One region of the Bacillus sp. PK6-013 genome, then DNA from elsewhere that is predicted to be linked to it. Evidence: a T-box and tRNA genes for the amino acid it is inferred to sense, from the RefSeq annotation. Region 1 holds a T-box; the other holds one or more tRNA genes.

Region 1 (8,218 bases):
GTCGGACTCGTCATGATGCTCAAAAACCTGAACAAGCCGGAAACGCTCGGTCCGAATATGGCGATCGCCCTTTTGACGACGCTTTACGGATCCCTTTTAGCCAACATGCTGTTTATACCGATCGCCGCAAAGCTTGAAGAAAAGACTGAGAATGAAATCTTTAAGAAGCAGGTCATGATCGAAGGCATCATCGGCATCCAGTCGGGAAGAAATCCGCGAAATCTGGAAAGCCAGCTTGTCGTTTTCAGTTCAAAAGAAGAATGGGCAAAAAAGCGGGCGGATCATATAAAACAAAAGGACAGGGCTCATGAAGCTTAGACATGAACGAAGAAAGCGCGAGCAGGGTCGCAAATCGTCAAACTGGATCATCACGTTTTCGGATTTGATTACGCTCATCCTCGTGTTCTTTATTTTACTGTTTTCGATGTCGCAAATCGATTTAAACAAATTTAAAGCAGCAGTCGGTTCATTTCAAGACAGGGCCGACGACAAATCCGCCGCAGAGCTGAAAAAAGAAAACGCGGACGATCAGAAGGCTGAAAAAACGGCTAAAAGCCAAGAAGATTTATTAAAGAAAATCAACGACTATATTGAAAAAAATGAACTGTCAAGTTTGATAGCGGCCAAGCGTGATGAACGGGGCATCATCCTCGTCCTTCAGGAAGCGGTTTTGTTTGATTCGGGAAAAGCGGATCTGAAAGACCAGGCTCACCCGCTTTTGCATAAAATCGCCGTCCTTCTCAAATCAGTGTCCAACCCGATCCGTGTGGAGGGGCATACGGACAGCCGCCCGATTTCGACTTACCGTTTTCCATCCAATTGGGAGCTTTCTGCGGCAAGGGCGAGCACTGTGATCGGCTACTTTACGTCGAAAGAAAAGCTCGACTCTTCACGTTTTCTTGCCATCGGTTATGCCGATACAAAACCGGTCAAGGACAACCGCACAGAGAGCCATATGAAGGAAAATAGGCGCGTCGAAATTGTCATCGCAAAAAAATAAATGAGAAGAAAGCAAGGTCTTGCATAAAAGCAAGGCCTTTTCTGTACGCCGGGATTTTTTGCATTAAGTGGCGCGCTTGGCAGAGCGAATCGGATAAAGAGCTTTGGCAACGGTTTGGGCGTTTTTTTCCGTTATTTCGGATTTTCTTGGAATCGGAGGATACAAATCTGCCGGGTCGGACCAGTTGGCAGGAAGTCGGACAGATGCCTGCTTCCCCCACTTTTTCAGCCATTTTTCAGGCATCTTATCCTCAGGTTTCATTCCTTTCATTTCAAGCCAGATTCTTGCCCATGCCCTCGGTACGACGCGCCAAATGTCGTACCCGCCTCCGCCGACAGCGATCCATCTTCCGTTGCAATAGGTGTGTGCAAGTTCGTGAGCGAGCTTTGGAATCTCTTCGTAAATCTTCATCGTCGTGCACAAGTGTGTCAGCGGATCGTAGTAATGCGCGTCAGCTCCGTTTTGCGACAAAATAACGTCCGGTTTGAAAAACTCGGCTATTTCAGAAACAGCCGTCCGGTAGGATTCAAGAAAAGACTCATCTTCTGTGAAGGCATCGAGCGGGATATTAAAAGCGTAGCCGTAGCCTTCGCCATGACCTCTTTCCTGTACTTGCCCCGTTCCCGGGAAAAGGTAGCGGCCGGTTTCATGAATCGAGACGGTACACACGGAAGGATCATCATAGAACGTAAACTGCACCCCGTCGCCGTGATGGGCGTCCGTATCAATATATAAAACCTTCGCATGATATTTTTTCTGCAAATATCGTATCACAACTGAACTGTCGTTATAGACGCAAAATCCTGAAGCTCTTCCTCTGAATCCGTGGTGAAGCCCGCCTCCGAGATTGAGGGCGTGTCTTGCTTTGCCCGTCATGACATAGTCTGCAGCTGTCAGTGTTCCGCCCACCAAAAGGGAGGCGGCTTCGTGCATCCCGGCAAAGACAGGGGTATCTTCTGTTCCAAGCCCGTAGTTTTCGCTTTCGGCTGCCGGGAGTTTTCCCGCCCCTGCAAGCTGGACGGCCTTGATATAATCGCCTGTGTGAACAAGGCCGAGCTCGGCTTCTGTCGCTATGCGCGGAGCAATCGTTTCTCCCGGTTCAAATGCGCCGACCGTATTCAAAAGATCGTATGTTACATAGACTCGCAGCTGATTAAACGGGTGATCTTGATGAAATTGATAGGTTTGGTAAGAGGGAGAAAAAATAAATACGCTGTCCTTCATGGCAAATCCCTTTGAACAGCCGGCCAAAGAACCTGATACCCTTTGGACTTCACGTCTTTGATGATAGAGGCGGGATTCATCGTTTGAACGCGAAACACGAGTATTTTCGAATCATCTTCATCACCGGGATATACGAGCACGCTCAATATGGCGATTTGGCGCCTGCTGAAAATGGCGCTGATATCAGCGAGGCTACGGGCGATATGATTGGTTTTGATTTCGATTTGGGAGCCTGGAAAATGGGCTCCTGTCAGCTGGACGAACGTATGCAGCAAATCGGATTTTGTCACAATGCCGACAAGCTTCCCGTTTTTTACGATCGGGAGGCAGCCGATTTCGTGTTCGAAAAAAACAGCTGATATTTCTTCGGCAAAATCAAGCGGGTGACCGGTGATCACTTCTTTTGACATAATCAGTTCCACCGGCTTTTTTAAATCTTCGTCAGATCTGTTTTGGGCAAAAATACTCGGACTTGCTGTTTTGACGTCCCTGTCCGTGACAATGCCTATGACCGTTCCCCGTTCATTGATGACGGGAAGGTGTTTAATATGAAATGTTCGCATGCGTTTGATCGCTTCTTCAATCGTATCCGTTCTGGAAAGTGTCACAACATCCCGTTTCATGATTTTTTCAACAATCATATTCAGGTCCCCTTTGCTCCCTTAATACATAAAACGATTGTGGAATCTGAGTCTGTCAAAACGCTCGATCGACTCCTGACTGACCTCTTTTCCGATGCGGGCCATTAAACAGTTGGCGGGATGGGAGCTGATTTCCGGATCGTCTGTCGCAAACCAGACAAGCCCTCCGGCATTCATCATTTTCTTCATCATCTTTCTGTATTCCCAAACATCTTTATTAGTCCCCTTTAGATCCCAATGCCAGTAATATTCAGTCGTGATGATGATATATTTTTCCATCTGCGGATCCATCATGCTGACCGCAAGCAGCGTCTTCCCGACAGAGTGACCCCTGAACGCCGGAATGACTTCGATGGCTCCAAGCTCAATTAAATTTTCCATGTTTCCTTCAGACCATCTTTCAAGCGGGTCTGGATAAACATATGTCACATAGCCGACAATGGTTTGCCGGAAACGGGCGATGATGATCCGTCCTTCGGGAAGCCCTGCGATTTCGATTAATGCTTCATGTTGTTTTTGAGATGGGCGAAAGGCTGTAAGCTCGTTGTGAAATTCATATTGTGCGAGTTTTTCGGGACTGATAGGGCCCTCTATCAGCACGGAGCCTTTCTCTGTCTGCAATTCTTTGGCATGATAAGTTTTGTGATGCTCCACGTATCCACCGCCTTACATCTTAGTTGAAGTCTTTTATACATAACATACCAAAATATTAAGCGTTTTCATAGGATGGAAGAGTATTTTTTAAAAATTGAGAAAATAAAAAATCTATACTATAATATATTTTGATGAGCGAACAAAGGGGGATGGGCATGGAATTGAAAGCGTTGCCAGCAGAAAAGGGAAACTACAACTTGAAAGACTATGATGAAGCATACCGGACATTTGACTGGAAGGATTCCGAAAAACATTTTTCATGGCACAAAACGGGAAAAATCAATGCAGCTTATGAAGCGATCGACCGCCACGCTGAGTCAAATTTGAAAAATAAAGTGGCATTTTACTACAAAGATCCGGTCCGCGAAGAAAAGTACACCTTCAGAGAGATGAAAAATGAAACGAATAAAGCCGGGAATGTCTTAAAGCAGCATGCCAATGTGGGAAAGGGAGACCGTGTGTTTGTTTTTATGCCGAGATCACCCGAGCTTTATTTTATTCTTCTCGGCGCTGTCAAATTGGGAGCGATCGTCGGGCCGTTGTTTGAAGCATTTATGGAAGGCGCTGTCAAAGACAGGCTTTTAAACAGCGGAGCGAAGGTTATCGTGACGACGCCGGAATTGCTTGAACGGGTGCCGGCCGGCGAACTTCCGGATCTTGAATCAATCATTGTCGTTGGAGAAGGCGTAAAGGAAGAAGGGGCTGTCATCGATTATTACGCGAAAGCGGCTGAAGCAGATACTGATCTTGAGATTGAATGGATGGATCAGGAAGACGGGATGCTGCTTCACTATACATCGGGTTCGACCGGCGCGCCAAAAGGGGTTCTCCACGTCCACAAAGCAATGATTCAGCATTATCAAACAGCCAAATGGGTTCTTGATCTGCACGACGATGACATTTATTGGTGCACGGCTGATCCAGGCTGGGTTACCGGAACGGTCTACGGGATCTTCGGTCCATGGCTGAATGGAGCAACGAATGTTGTCGTAGGCGGCAGATTCAGTCCCGAAGCATGGTACGAAACGATTGAAAAAATGGAAGTGACGGTATGGTACAGCGCGCCAACGGCTTTTCGGATGCTGATGGGTGCTGGCGACGATCTCGTAAACAAATATAATCTGAGCTCATTACGGCATATTTTAAGCGTAGGGGAGCCGTTAAATCCTGAAGTCATCAGATGGGGGCATAAAGTCTTCAGCAACCGGATTCATGATACATGGTGGATGACCGAAACAGGAGCGCAGCTCATCTGCAATTACCCGTGCATGGAAATTAAACCGGGATCGATGGGCAAGCCGATTCCAGGCGTAGAGGCTGCAATCGTCGATCACCAGGGAAATGAACTGCCTCCTTACAGAATGGGAAATCTCGCCATTAAAAAAGGCTGGCCGTCGATGATGCATTCAATCTGGAACAATCCTGAAAAATACAGCTCCTATTTTATGCCGGGGGATTGGTATGTGTCAGGAGATTCCGCCTACATGGATGAAGACGGATACTTCTGGTTCCAGGGAAGGATCGACGATGTCATCATGACATCGGGCGAGCGCGTCGGCCCGTTTGAAGTCGAAAGCAAGCTTATTGAACATCAAGCTGTCGCTGAAGCAGGCGTCATCGGCAAACCGGATCCCGTCCGCGGTGAAATTATTAAAGCATTTATCGCCTTGAGGGACGGTTATGAACCGTCAGATTCGTTAAAAGAAGAAATCAGGCAGTTCGTGAAACAAGGTTTGGCCGCACACGCCGCGCCAAGGGAAATCGAATTCAAGGATAAACTGCCGAAAACAAGAAGCGGAAAGATCATGAGACGCGTCCTGAAAGCTTGGGAGCTGAACCTTCCGGCAGGCGATCTCTCATCGATGGAAGACTGATGTCTCATTGACAATGCAAAAATATTATGTTAAAAAAGATTTAGTCGAATATTCAAAAGGTGAAGACTGAGATCAGTAAAACGCATCCTTCCCTGTCTTAGAGAGCTGATGGCCGGTGAAAATCAGCACATATGGATGGTTTGAATTACACTCACGAACCGCTTTTGCGAAAAAAGTCTCCCGGGCTTTGTGTAGCAGAAGAACGGAAGCTTTTCCGTTATCATTGAGAGTGAAAAGAGCGCGGCCATGCGTTCTTTTAAGCAGGGTGGTACCGCGATTTTTATCGTCCCTTCGTTTTTGCGAAGGGGCGTTTTATTTTTGGAAAAAAGGAGCTAAATGATGATGACACACTTACTTGATGATTTGTCCTTCAGGGGACTGATTCAGCAGCAAACCGATGAAGCAGGCTTGAGAGAACTGCTGGATAAAGAAAAAATCAGCTTATACTCCGGATTTGATCCGACAGCTGACAGTCTGCATATCGGACACCTGTTGCCGATATTAATGCTTCGCCGCTTTCAGCTGGCCGGACATCGTCCGATTGCGCTCGTAGGCGGAGCGACGGGCCTGATCGGCGATCCGAGCGGAAAGAAAGCGGAGCGCACGCTGAACAATGAAGAAATCGTCCGCGAATGGTCGCAGAAAATCAAAAACCAGCTTTCGCGTTTCCTGGATTTTGAAGCTGAAAAAAATCCGGCGATTATGGCGAACAACTATGACTGGATCGGCAAAATGAACGTCATTGATTTCCTGCGCGATGTCGGCAAAAACTTTGGAATCAATTACATGCTTGCCAAAGATACGGTAAGCTCCAGAATCGAGACGGGCATATCTTATACTGAATTCAGCTACATGATCCTACAGTCTCTCGATTTCTTGAATTTGTACAGAAACCAGGAATGCAAGCTGCAGATCGGCGGAAGTGACCAGTGGGGCAATATCACGTCAGGCCTCGAGCTCATCCGCAAATCTGAAGAGAATGCAAAAGCTTTCGGATTGACGATTCCGCTTGTGACAAAAGCAGACGGCACGAAGTTCGGAAAAACGGAAGGCGGCGCGATCTGGCTTGATAAAGAGAAGACATCGGCATATGAGTTTTATCAGTTCTGGATCAATACCGACGACAGGGATGTCGTGAAATACTTAAAATACTTCACTTTCTTGTCCAAAGAAGAAATTGAAGATCTCGCTGAAAAAGCAGAGACGGCGCCTGAAAAACGCGAAGCGCAAAAGCGCCTCGCCGAAGAAGTGACCGTTCTTGTACACGGCCGTGAAGCGTTTGAGCAGGCTGTCAACATCTCAAAAGCACTCTTCAGCGGAGATATTAAACAGCTGACTGCTGAAGAAGTGAAGGTCGGCTTTAAAGGGGTTCCTTCCATGGAACTTGAGAAAGCGGATGAACTGCCTCTTGTTGAGGTGCTCGTCCAATCCAAGCTGTCTCCGTCTAAACGCCAGGCGCGCGAAGATATCACAAACGGCGCGGTATACGTTAACGGCGAGCGCCGCACCGATGTTGCGGACGTCCTCACCGGCGACGACCGCATCGAAGGACAGTTTACCGTCATTCGCCGCGGTAAAAAGAAATACTTCCTGCTGACTTATAAATAATCAAAAAGCTCTTGCCAAACGGCAAGGGTTTTTTTGTGTCCGTATGTTTCATGTATGTTCATTCAGGAAATGTCAAAAATATAGATGTAATAGGTAGAGCATTTTCATCGTTGAAGAGGGAGGAATGTAGCATGAACCTGTTCATTGCGGCGAAAGAAAAGTTTATGGAAGATTACAACAAGCAGCTGGAAACGGAACGAAAACAAGAGGCGCAGCAGTCAGCTGACGGATACAATCAATTGAATCAGACGGAAAATGCAGCAAAGTGGCTGAAGTAGAGGGTCTTTAGGGCCCCCTTGGTATGAAGGTGTTCCGCGAAGAAATTTCCGCGCATCAGCCGGACATCATAGCCGTTAACGAAGGGTACAATCAATACTTTGAAGCCGGGTCTCCCGTCATCATGAAAGAAGATAGTGCTGGATCAAGCCGACCCATTGATTTCCAGACATATGCACGGGAAGAATTGAAGAGCTTCATACAGGAAAAAGGAATGTCCTCTCCTCTCGTATGCCTGTGCCGGATGATGGAATATATGACAGATTAAAGCCGTAAAAAACAGACAGTGAATTTCTGTCTGTTTTTTTGGCTTCTTCTTCGAGAACAAAGAACAATGCCTCCGGCGGGATTCGAACCCGCACTCCTCTCGTAAGCATAGGCTAGGGGAGAACACGCTTCCCTACGGACTTTCACCGACAGGAATTCCACCTGTCTCAGCTATTTGCTTTTCGGTGCTTCTGAAACCCTTGCCTTGCGACCCGTTCCTACAATGTTTTACGGCGCTCTTCCCTTCTAGAGCTACAGAGGCGAAATGGATGATTCATATTATACAGAAGCAATGGTGAAATGAGAACTGAAATTTTGAAAAGGCACAAGCTCAAATTCCAATTAAAAAAATGTTCCTCTAAGATGACTTGGGAGCATCCTTCAAATAAATGGTTGATAATGATATTTTATGGTATAATTCATATGTTTTTCGCAAATTTATAGATTTGACAATGGAGGAACTTGTATGAAGTGGTTTTGGAAAGGCTTGAGGAATTATGCGAATTTTGAAGGGAGAGCAAGACGAAAGGAATATTGGTTGTTTCATTTGTTTAACGGTATCATATGTTTTATTTTATTTATCTTAACAGTAATGATCGTAAGTTTATTTATTTCAGGAATCATGACAGCGGAAGGATATGATGGATATCAAGTAGGATATATCATCGGGTATG
Region 2 (8,218 bases), 1.4 Mb from region 1:
TCTTCCGGTAGTATGTCTCCGTCAAGGTATTTATGCATAAGCTGAACAATATGCTCCGGACAGCTCATTTCATCACCCCACTTAAAGATCCCTTAATTGTTTTCTGAGAGCCTCTCTGCCCCTGTGTATCCTCGTTTTCACCGTACCTACGGGAATATTAAGGATTTCACTGATCTCAATGAGTGAGAGCTCATCAATGTACTTTAATACGATGACCGTCCTGTATTTATCGGGAAGCCTTAAGATTTTTTCCTGGATGGTGCTGTGCAGCTCCAAAGAAACCACTTCATCCTCTGGAAGCGCAACATCCGCCGCAACCTGGGAATACATCGTCAGTCCTTCAGTCCCCGCCACCTCTGCATCCAAGTAATAGTCCGGCTTTTTTTTACGGATACGATCGATGGTCAAATTGGTTGCGATTCGATAAAGCCATGTGGAAAATTTCCGGTTGATATCAAAACTGTCGATATTCACGTATGCTCTGATAAACGCTTCCTGCGCAATATCTTCCGCCTCATGCGCATTGCCGAGCATACGGTAGCAAAGCTGATAAATTTTGTCTTTGTAAATATCCACGATGTCTGCAAATGCATTACGATCGCCTTTTTTCACCTGTTTGATTCTTTTTTTAATCATTGTTTCCATATTTATCTAACCTCTGCCTTCACCGGTCTTTATGTATACGAATTGATTTTTATAAGGTTTCATTAAATTCATAAAAATAGTTTATCAAATTTTTGGCAGGGTGTAGATGCTTTGACAGGGATCATGCGCTTAATATTAGCTTAAAATTATTATACAATCTAAATATTATGAAACTGAGACTTTTTTATAAAAAAAGCAGCCTAAGGCCGCTCTTCAACCGCACCTAAAGCAGCTTTTCGCCAAACAGCGACCCCATTAAGGCGACTGCCGCTTCAGCCGTCCTGTTTTTCTCATCCAATATCGGGTTGACTTCGACAAACTCAGCGGACGTAATCAGCTTCGATTCTTCCAGCATTTCCATCGCCAGGTGGCTTTCCCTGTAGCTGATGCCTCCCGCTACCGGGGTTCCGACACCCGGGGCATCGTTCGGATCAAGCGCGTCTAAATCGAGTGACAGATGGACACCGTCCGTTCTGCCGCGCAAATAGTCTATCGTTTCTTCCATCACCCTCGTCATACCGAGGCGGTCGATTTCATGCATTGTATACACTTTGATCCCTTTGTCGCGAATCAATTCTTTTTCCCCGTCATCAAGTGACCTCGCACCGATGATGACGATGTTCTCCGCTTTAATTTTCGTTTCTTTTCCATAGATGCCTGTCAGCCCTTCATGGCCGATCCCCAGGCTGATGGCGAGCGGCATGCCGTGAATATTGCCTGAAGGAGACGTTTCTTTCGTATTTAAATCAGCATGGGCATCATACCAGATCACACCCAGGTTTTGATAATGCTTCACAAGGCCGGCCAGCGTTCCGATCGCTATGCTGTGGTCACCGCCCAGCACGAGCGGAAAAGCACCTGAAGCCACGATCTTATCAACGGTCTCAGCAAGTTTTGCACTCGCTTTTGTAATCGCTTTCAAATTTCTCAGCTCTTCAGATGCCGGCTCCCCGCCTTCTTTCTCATCCTCTCTTTGCCCGATCGTCATATCGCCGAGGTCTTCAATATCCTGACAAAGGCTTTCCAACCGTTCATTAACACCGGCACAGCGAATCGCGCTCGGTCCCATATCGACTCCCCGCCTCAGCTGACCGAGATCCATCGGTACGCCGATCATTGAAATCTGCTGTTTTAACATATGATATCCCCCTTTCAGACCTTCATTGTACCTTCCAATTCGGAATTGACTCAACAAGACATTTTTTTGAATAGTTATACAAAAAAGACAAAATAAAAAGGACATCCTAACAGGATGTCCAAAAACTGGGCTAGCTGGATTCGAACCAGCGCATGACGGAGTCAAAGTCCGTTGCCTTACCGCTTGGCTATAGCCCAATAATGGTGGAGGGGGACGGATTCGAACCGCCGAACCCTGAGGGAGCGGATTTACAGTCCGCCGCGTTTAGCCACTTCGCTACCCCTCCAAAAACAGTGCCGGCCAGAGGACTTGAACCCCCAACCTACTGATTACAAGTCAGTTGCTCTACCAATTGAGCTAGACCGGCATGATACGGTATCTTATGCAGTTACCGGCGCGGTTGTGACAAAAACCGATCCAGAAAAATGGTGGAGGATGACGGGATCGAACCGCCGACCCTCTGCTTGTAAGGCAGATGCTCTCCCAGCTGAGCTAATCCTCCGCAGTACAGGACGTACAAGTGCATGCGTTGCAACAGGACGTTGCGATCTTAGCATGCCTTCCTTGCCTTTAAAGTACAAGTGCGCGTTGCAACAGGACGTTGCGACCTTAGCATGCCTTCCTTTTAAAAATTCCGGTATTCGCAGCGTGCTGTCCAAAAAAAATGGTGACCCGTACGGGATTCGAACCCGTGTTACCGCCGTGAAAGGGCGGTGTCTTAACCACTTGACCAACGGGCCATCATCGTGTTTCAAGCAGCTCTCGTAAAGCTGACAAAAGTTATTATATACAGGTTCCTCCCCATTTGTAAAGGGGTAAATTAAAATTTTTATTTTCAAATTTTTTATTCATAAACATTGAGAAAAACGCAGAAATTTTGTTTAAAATAGGGCTATCTGATGTGCAAGAGAGGGGACGCGAAAAATGATACTGGTAAGTTCATGTCTGGCCGGGGTGGAATGCCGCTATAACGGATCGCACAGCTATGTGGGGAAAATCAATAAGCTTGTTGAAGAAAAAAAAGCGGTGATTGCTTGTCCCGAGCTGCTCGGCGGATTTCAAACGCCAAGGGAACCGGCCGAAATTATAGGCGGGTCGGGAGAAGACGTTTTAGACGGCAGGGCGGTGATCAACACACAATCGGGAAAAGACGTAACAGACCTGTATATAAAAGGAGCTTATCTAACATTGGAGATGGCAAGGCAAATCAAGGCTGATACGATCGTGTTGAAGGAAAACAGCCCGTCTTGCGGCAGCGGCCATATATACGATGGAAGTTTCTCAAGCCAAAAAATAGCCGGCAACGGTGTTACAGCAGCGCTTCTGAAAAAAGAAGGCTTCCGTGTGATTTCCGAACACCAAATAGACGAGCTGTAATACCTGAACATAAGCGCAGTTCATCTGCGCTTTATTTTATGTCGGCAATCCGTTGTTTAGAACTTCATTGAAATAAAATTTTAATATTTACCTTTTTTTATTGAAATAATATTCCACCCTTAATATACTGAAAATTAAGAAATATATGCACTTCATCATCAGGAGGAGTTGTCGATGGAAAACAGCCATTTAGGTTCATTAACGACCGAACGCCGGAATGAAAGATCCAGGCGCATTCACCAGTCAAAGACGATTGATATTTTGAAAATCATCAATGATGAAGACAAAACTGTGGCCGAAGCTGTACAAGAAGTCTTACCAGAAGTTAAGACCGCCGTTGACTTCGCCGTCGGGTCGTTAAAGAAAGGGGGACGGATCATCTACATCGGTGCCGGTACAAGCGGGAGACTCGGCGTACTCGATGCAGCTGAATGCCCGCCGACGTTCAGCATATCTCCCGAGTCGGTCATTGGCATCATTGCAGGAGGAGAAAAAGCTCTGTACAAAGCCGTCGAAGGCGCTGAAGATCACGAGGCATTCGGCAGACGGGATTTATCAGCCGTTAACCTCTCAAACAATGATACCGTAATCGGAATCGCCGCCAGTGGTCGGACTCCATACGTTCTCGGCGCTTTGAAGTATGCCAGGGAAAGTGGCGCCAAGACCGTCTCACTGACATGCAACAAAAACTCGGCGATCAGCCAGGTGTCAGATCACAGCATAGAAGTGGTCGTCGGCCCTGAAGTTATTGCCGGATCGACGAGAATGAAAGCAGCAACCGCTCATAAAATGATTTTAAACATGATTTCAACGGCGGCCATGATCAAAATGGGAAAAGTCTATGAAAACCTCATGGTAGACGTAAAAGTAAGCAATGACAAATTAAAGGAGCGGGCGATTCGCATCATCCAAACGGTCACAGGTGTTCCAAAAGAAGCGGCGGCACTAGCGTTAGAAAAATCCCATAACCAGGTCAAAACCGCCATCATCATGCTGAAAACAAACGAAGATGCGGCCGCTTCCGAAAACCTGCTTGAGAAATCAGAAGGCGATATCGAAAAAGCTCTATCCATTTATGAAGACCAAGTTTAAAGAAGAAAGGAAGAAACAATGGCTGCAGGAGGATTGGAAATCATTCAGAATATGCTTCACAGATTGCCGCAATCTGAACGAAAGCTTGCCGAATACATTTTGAAAAACCCACACGAGGTCGTAAACGGCACCATTCAAGAGGTGAGCTCTTCGGCTAAGACAAGCGGGGCGGCGGCAATACGGCTCTGCAAATCTCTGGGGCTGAAAGGCTTTCAAGATTTAAAAATGAGGGTCGCCGGCGATTTAATGAAACCGTCTGATCAGGGATACCGGGATATCGAACCGCAAGAGCCGCTCCATTCAATCGTTCAAAAAACAACCAGCAATTCGATTCAGGCGATTCGCGATACCTTTGAAAACATTGACCACGAAGATCTTCAAAAAGCGATTCAAATACTGATCAACGCAGAAACGGTTCATTTTTGCGGGATCGGGGCTTCAGGAATCGTCGCACAAGATGCCCAGCAGAAATTTTTGCGCATCAATAAAAAAGCCACCGCTTTTAGTGATATGCATCTTGTCGCGACATTAATCGCCAATGCCGGCGAGAATGACGTTCTGTTTGCCATATCCCATTCAGGAGAAACGCATGAAATCGCCAATGCAGTCAGACTCGCCAAAAAACATGGCATTAAAACCATTGGACTGACGCGGTTTGGACAGTCTGCTGTCTCTTCATTAAGCGATATCGCCCTGTATACGTCATGCTCAAACGAAGCGCCGTTTCGCAGCGCCGCCACCTCCTCTCGTTTAACTCAGCTTTACATGATTGACATTCTGTTTTTAGGCATAGCCGCGGAGCGCTATCAGGACATCATTCAGTATATTGATCAAACAAAAGCGGCCATCCGCATGATGGGAATGAGCGAATTGTAAAAAAGGGGGATATAAAATGAGCGATGAGAAAAAATATGCCGGCCTGGCAAAACTGATTTTACAACACATCGGCGGCCCGTCTAACGTCGCGGATTATACCCATTGTATGACGCGCCTGCGCATCACGCCTGTCAACAGTCAAAAAACCGACATCGGCTCAATCAAAGCGCTTGAAGGCGTGATTGGCGTCGTTGAGGAGGAAACGCTTCAGATTATCCTCGGCACCGGCGTCGTACAGCACGTATCAGACGAATTCGGGAAGTTGCTTCAATCCGCGGAAGACGTTGACTTAAAACAATCCGCAGCCAAACATAAAGCTGAGATTTCCAAGAAAAACGCGACGCCTTTTAAATTGTTTCTTCGGCGGATCGCAAGCATTTTTATACCGCTGATCCCCGCTTTGGTCGCCTCAGGCTTGATTACCGGAATCACCAAAGCCGTTATCCAAGCAGGCTGGCTCGCTGAAACATCACAAACCGCCATTATTTTAACGGTAATAGGTTCAGGTTTATTTACGTATTTGGGCATCCTGGTCGGGGTCAATACGGCGAAAGAATTCGGCGGCTCCCCCGCACTCGGCGGATTAGCCGGTATTTTAATCATTAACCCGGCCGTTGGTGATATTTCGCTTTTCGGTGAAGCGCTTTTGCCGGGACGCGGAGGTTTAATCGGTATTTTATTCGCAGCTGCATTTATCGCTTTTCTCGAAAAACGGGTCAGGCGCCTTGTACCTCATTCACTCGACATCATCATCACACCTACAGTCTCCCTTCTCATCACAGGAATCGTCACTTACGTTGTCTTCATGCCTGTCGGCGGCTTGATATCTGACGCCATTACGTCAGGACTTCTCGCCATCTTAGATCTCGGCGGCATTATCGCCGGCTTTGTACTGGGGGCCACCTTCCTTCCGCTCGTCGTAACCGGACTGCACCAGGGATTGACACCCGTTCATATGGAATTAATCAATTCAATCGGCGATGACCCGTTGCTGCCGATTCTGGCTATGGGGGGCGCAGGTCAAGTAGGCGCCGCTTTTGCGATCTATTTCAAAACAAAAAAAGCAAAGCTCAAAAGAGCCATTGCCGGCGGACTGCCGTCAGGCCTGCTCGGAATCGGTGAACCGCTCATATTCGGTGTGACTCTTCCACTCGGACGTCCGTTTTTAACCGCGTGCCTCGGCGCCGGAGTAGGTGGAGCCTTTCAAGCGTATTTCAAAATCGCGACCGAATCGATAGGCGTATCAGGTCTTCCTTTGTCATTTTTAGTCCATACCCACCAAGTTCTTTTGTATATTCTCGGTTTGTTTATTTCCTATGCTGCCGGCTTTGCCTTAACATATCTCTTTGGTTTTAAAGACGATATGGCAGTTGAATTTGATTAAACGTTTGTTTAAAATTCCCACTATACATTTTTTGACAGAAAGGAGTGAAGCAAGCTGAAAAAGTTTATGATCAGCGCTGCCACATCGTCCCTATTGTTGCTGACATGCTTTTTCCCGCTTCCGTCATCAGCACAGACTGCTATTGCGAACGAGACAACAGGTCAGCTGACATATCCCGTATTAACGAAGGCGAAAACACCTGAAGAAGCCGGTTTTTCTTCGGAAAAGCTTAAAGCCGTGGACCGTCTGATCGAACAGGATGTCAAAGCGGGCTTTCCCGGGGCTGCCTTGATTTTGATAAAAGACGGAAAAATCGTCAAAAAAGAAGCATACGGCTACAAGCAGAAATACAACGGCCTCTCGACGCTCAAACATCCAAAAAAAATGAAAGCAAACACGATGTTTGACCTCGCCTCCAATACAAAAATGTATGCCGTCAATTTTGCCTTGCAGCATTTAGTGAGCACCGGAAAGCTTGACTTGAACAAAAACATTTCACATTATCTTCCTGATTTCAAAGATCACCCGGAAGACGATGTAAAGGGAAAAAACCGGCTCCGCGTCATTGATTTGCTCCACCATAACGCAGGCTTCCCTGCAAGCTGGAACTATTACGACCCGAAAGCAGCCGGACACCTCTACTCTCAGTCACGGAGCAAAACGCTTGAATATCTTGTCAAAACCCCCTTGTCATATGAACCCGGCACAAAACAAATTTACAGTGACATCGACTATATGCTCCTCGGGCTGATCATAGAAAAAGTCACAAACGAGCGTTTAGATACCTTTGTTGAAAACCAATTTTACCGGCCTCTCGGGTTGCGGCATACTTTGTTTAATCCGCTCCAAAAGGGCTTTAAACCGCCGCATTTTGCAGCTACGGAACGAAAGGGAAACACCAGAGATGGCACCATCTTGTTTCCAAATATCAGAACTTACACGCTTCAAGGGGAAGTCCACGATGAAAAAGCGTTCTATTCAATGGAAGGCGTCTCTGGGCATGCCGGCCTTTTTTCCACCGTTGACGACGCAGCAGTGCTCCTTCAAGTCATGCTGAACGGCGGCGGTTACGGGAAACAACATCTATTCAGCCGTTCGGTCATTTCACAATTTACTGAGCCGTCAAAAACAAATCCCACATATGGACTAGGATGGCGGCTTAACGGCAATACCGATATGGAGTGGATGTTCGGCAAGCACGCCAGCAACAAGGCATACGGCCATACCGGCTGGACGGGAACCGTCACTATCATCGATCCCGTGTATCAAATCGGCATTGTGTTGTTAACCAATAAAAAGCACTCTCCTGTCATCAACCCTAAAGAAAACCCGAATCAATTTGAAGGTGACGCATTTGCAACCGGAAAGTACGGCAGCGTCATTACAGCTATTTACGAGGCGTTACATCACCAATAGGAGGCGACCCTTATATGAAAAGATTTCTTCAATGCGCGTTGATTGCATTGCTGTTATCGTCTCTCGCTTTGCAGCCCGCCGCTCGCGAAGCAGAAGCGAAACAGCAGCCGGAACAACACCTCAAACAAATGGTCAGCAGCATGTCGCTTGAAGAGAAAATCGGACAAATGCTGATGCCTGACTTTAGAAACTGGAAGAAAAAAGGGGAATCGAACGCCAAAGGATTAACAAAAATGAATGACGAAGTCGCGGGAATCATTCAAAAATACCGGCTCGGCGGTGTCATTCTT

The links. The T-box of region 1 lies ahead of tyrS (tyrosine--tRNA ligase). A T-box ahead of a tRNA ligase gene usually reads a tRNA of that ligase, here a tRNA-Tyr.
Region 2: it has a tRNA-Tyr gene. The T-box ahead of tyrS (tyrosine--tRNA ligase) is inferred to sense a tRNA for this amino acid. The anticodon was not compared.

Annotation. Positions count from the first base shown of each region.
Region 1 is NZ_CP096417.1:1,175,042-1,183,259, forward strand. Features, by position in the region: gene motP (flagellar motor protein MotP) at 1-318, shown strand, start outside; gene motS (flagellar motor protein MotS) at 308-1,000, shown strand; gene M1E03_RS05985 (acetoin utilization protein AcuC) at 1,064-2,224, opposite strand; gene M1E03_RS05990 (acetoin utilization AcuB family protein) at 2,221-2,865, opposite strand; gene M1E03_RS05995 (GNAT family N-acetyltransferase) at 2,887-3,519, opposite strand; gene acsA (acetate--CoA ligase) at 3,675-5,393, shown strand; T-box leader at 5,447-5,687, shown strand; gene tyrS (tyrosine--tRNA ligase) at 5,736-7,001, shown strand; gene M1E03_RS06010 (hypothetical protein) at 7,133-7,279, shown strand; gene M1E03_RS06015 (hypothetical protein) at 7,303-7,545, shown strand; gene M1E03_RS06020 (DUF805 domain-containing protein) at 8,011-8,218, shown strand, end outside.
Region 2 is NZ_CP096417.1:4,101,380-4,109,597, forward strand. Features, by position in the region: gene rsiW (anti-sigma-W factor RsiW) at 1-68, opposite strand, end outside; gene sigW (RNA polymerase sigma factor SigW) at 82-645, opposite strand; gene rocF (arginase) at 869-1,783, opposite strand; tRNA gene M1E03_RS20560 (tRNA-Gln) at 1,909-1,980, opposite strand; tRNA gene M1E03_RS20565 (tRNA-Tyr) at 1,985-2,069, opposite strand; tRNA gene M1E03_RS20570 (tRNA-Thr) at 2,078-2,150, opposite strand; tRNA gene M1E03_RS20575 (tRNA-Val) at 2,210-2,285, opposite strand; tRNA gene M1E03_RS20580 (tRNA-Glu) at 2,449-2,523, opposite strand; gene M1E03_RS20585 (2-thiouracil desulfurase family protein) at 2,708-3,160, shown strand; gene murQ (N-acetylmuramic acid 6-phosphate etherase) at 3,335-4,252, shown strand; gene M1E03_RS20595 (MurR/RpiR family transcriptional regulator) at 4,271-5,128, shown strand; gene M1E03_RS20600 (PTS transporter subunit EIIC) at 5,145-6,512, shown strand; gene pbp4b (penicillin binding protein PBP4B) at 6,579-7,928, shown strand; gene M1E03_RS20610 (glycoside hydrolase family 3 protein) at 7,943-8,218, shown strand, end outside.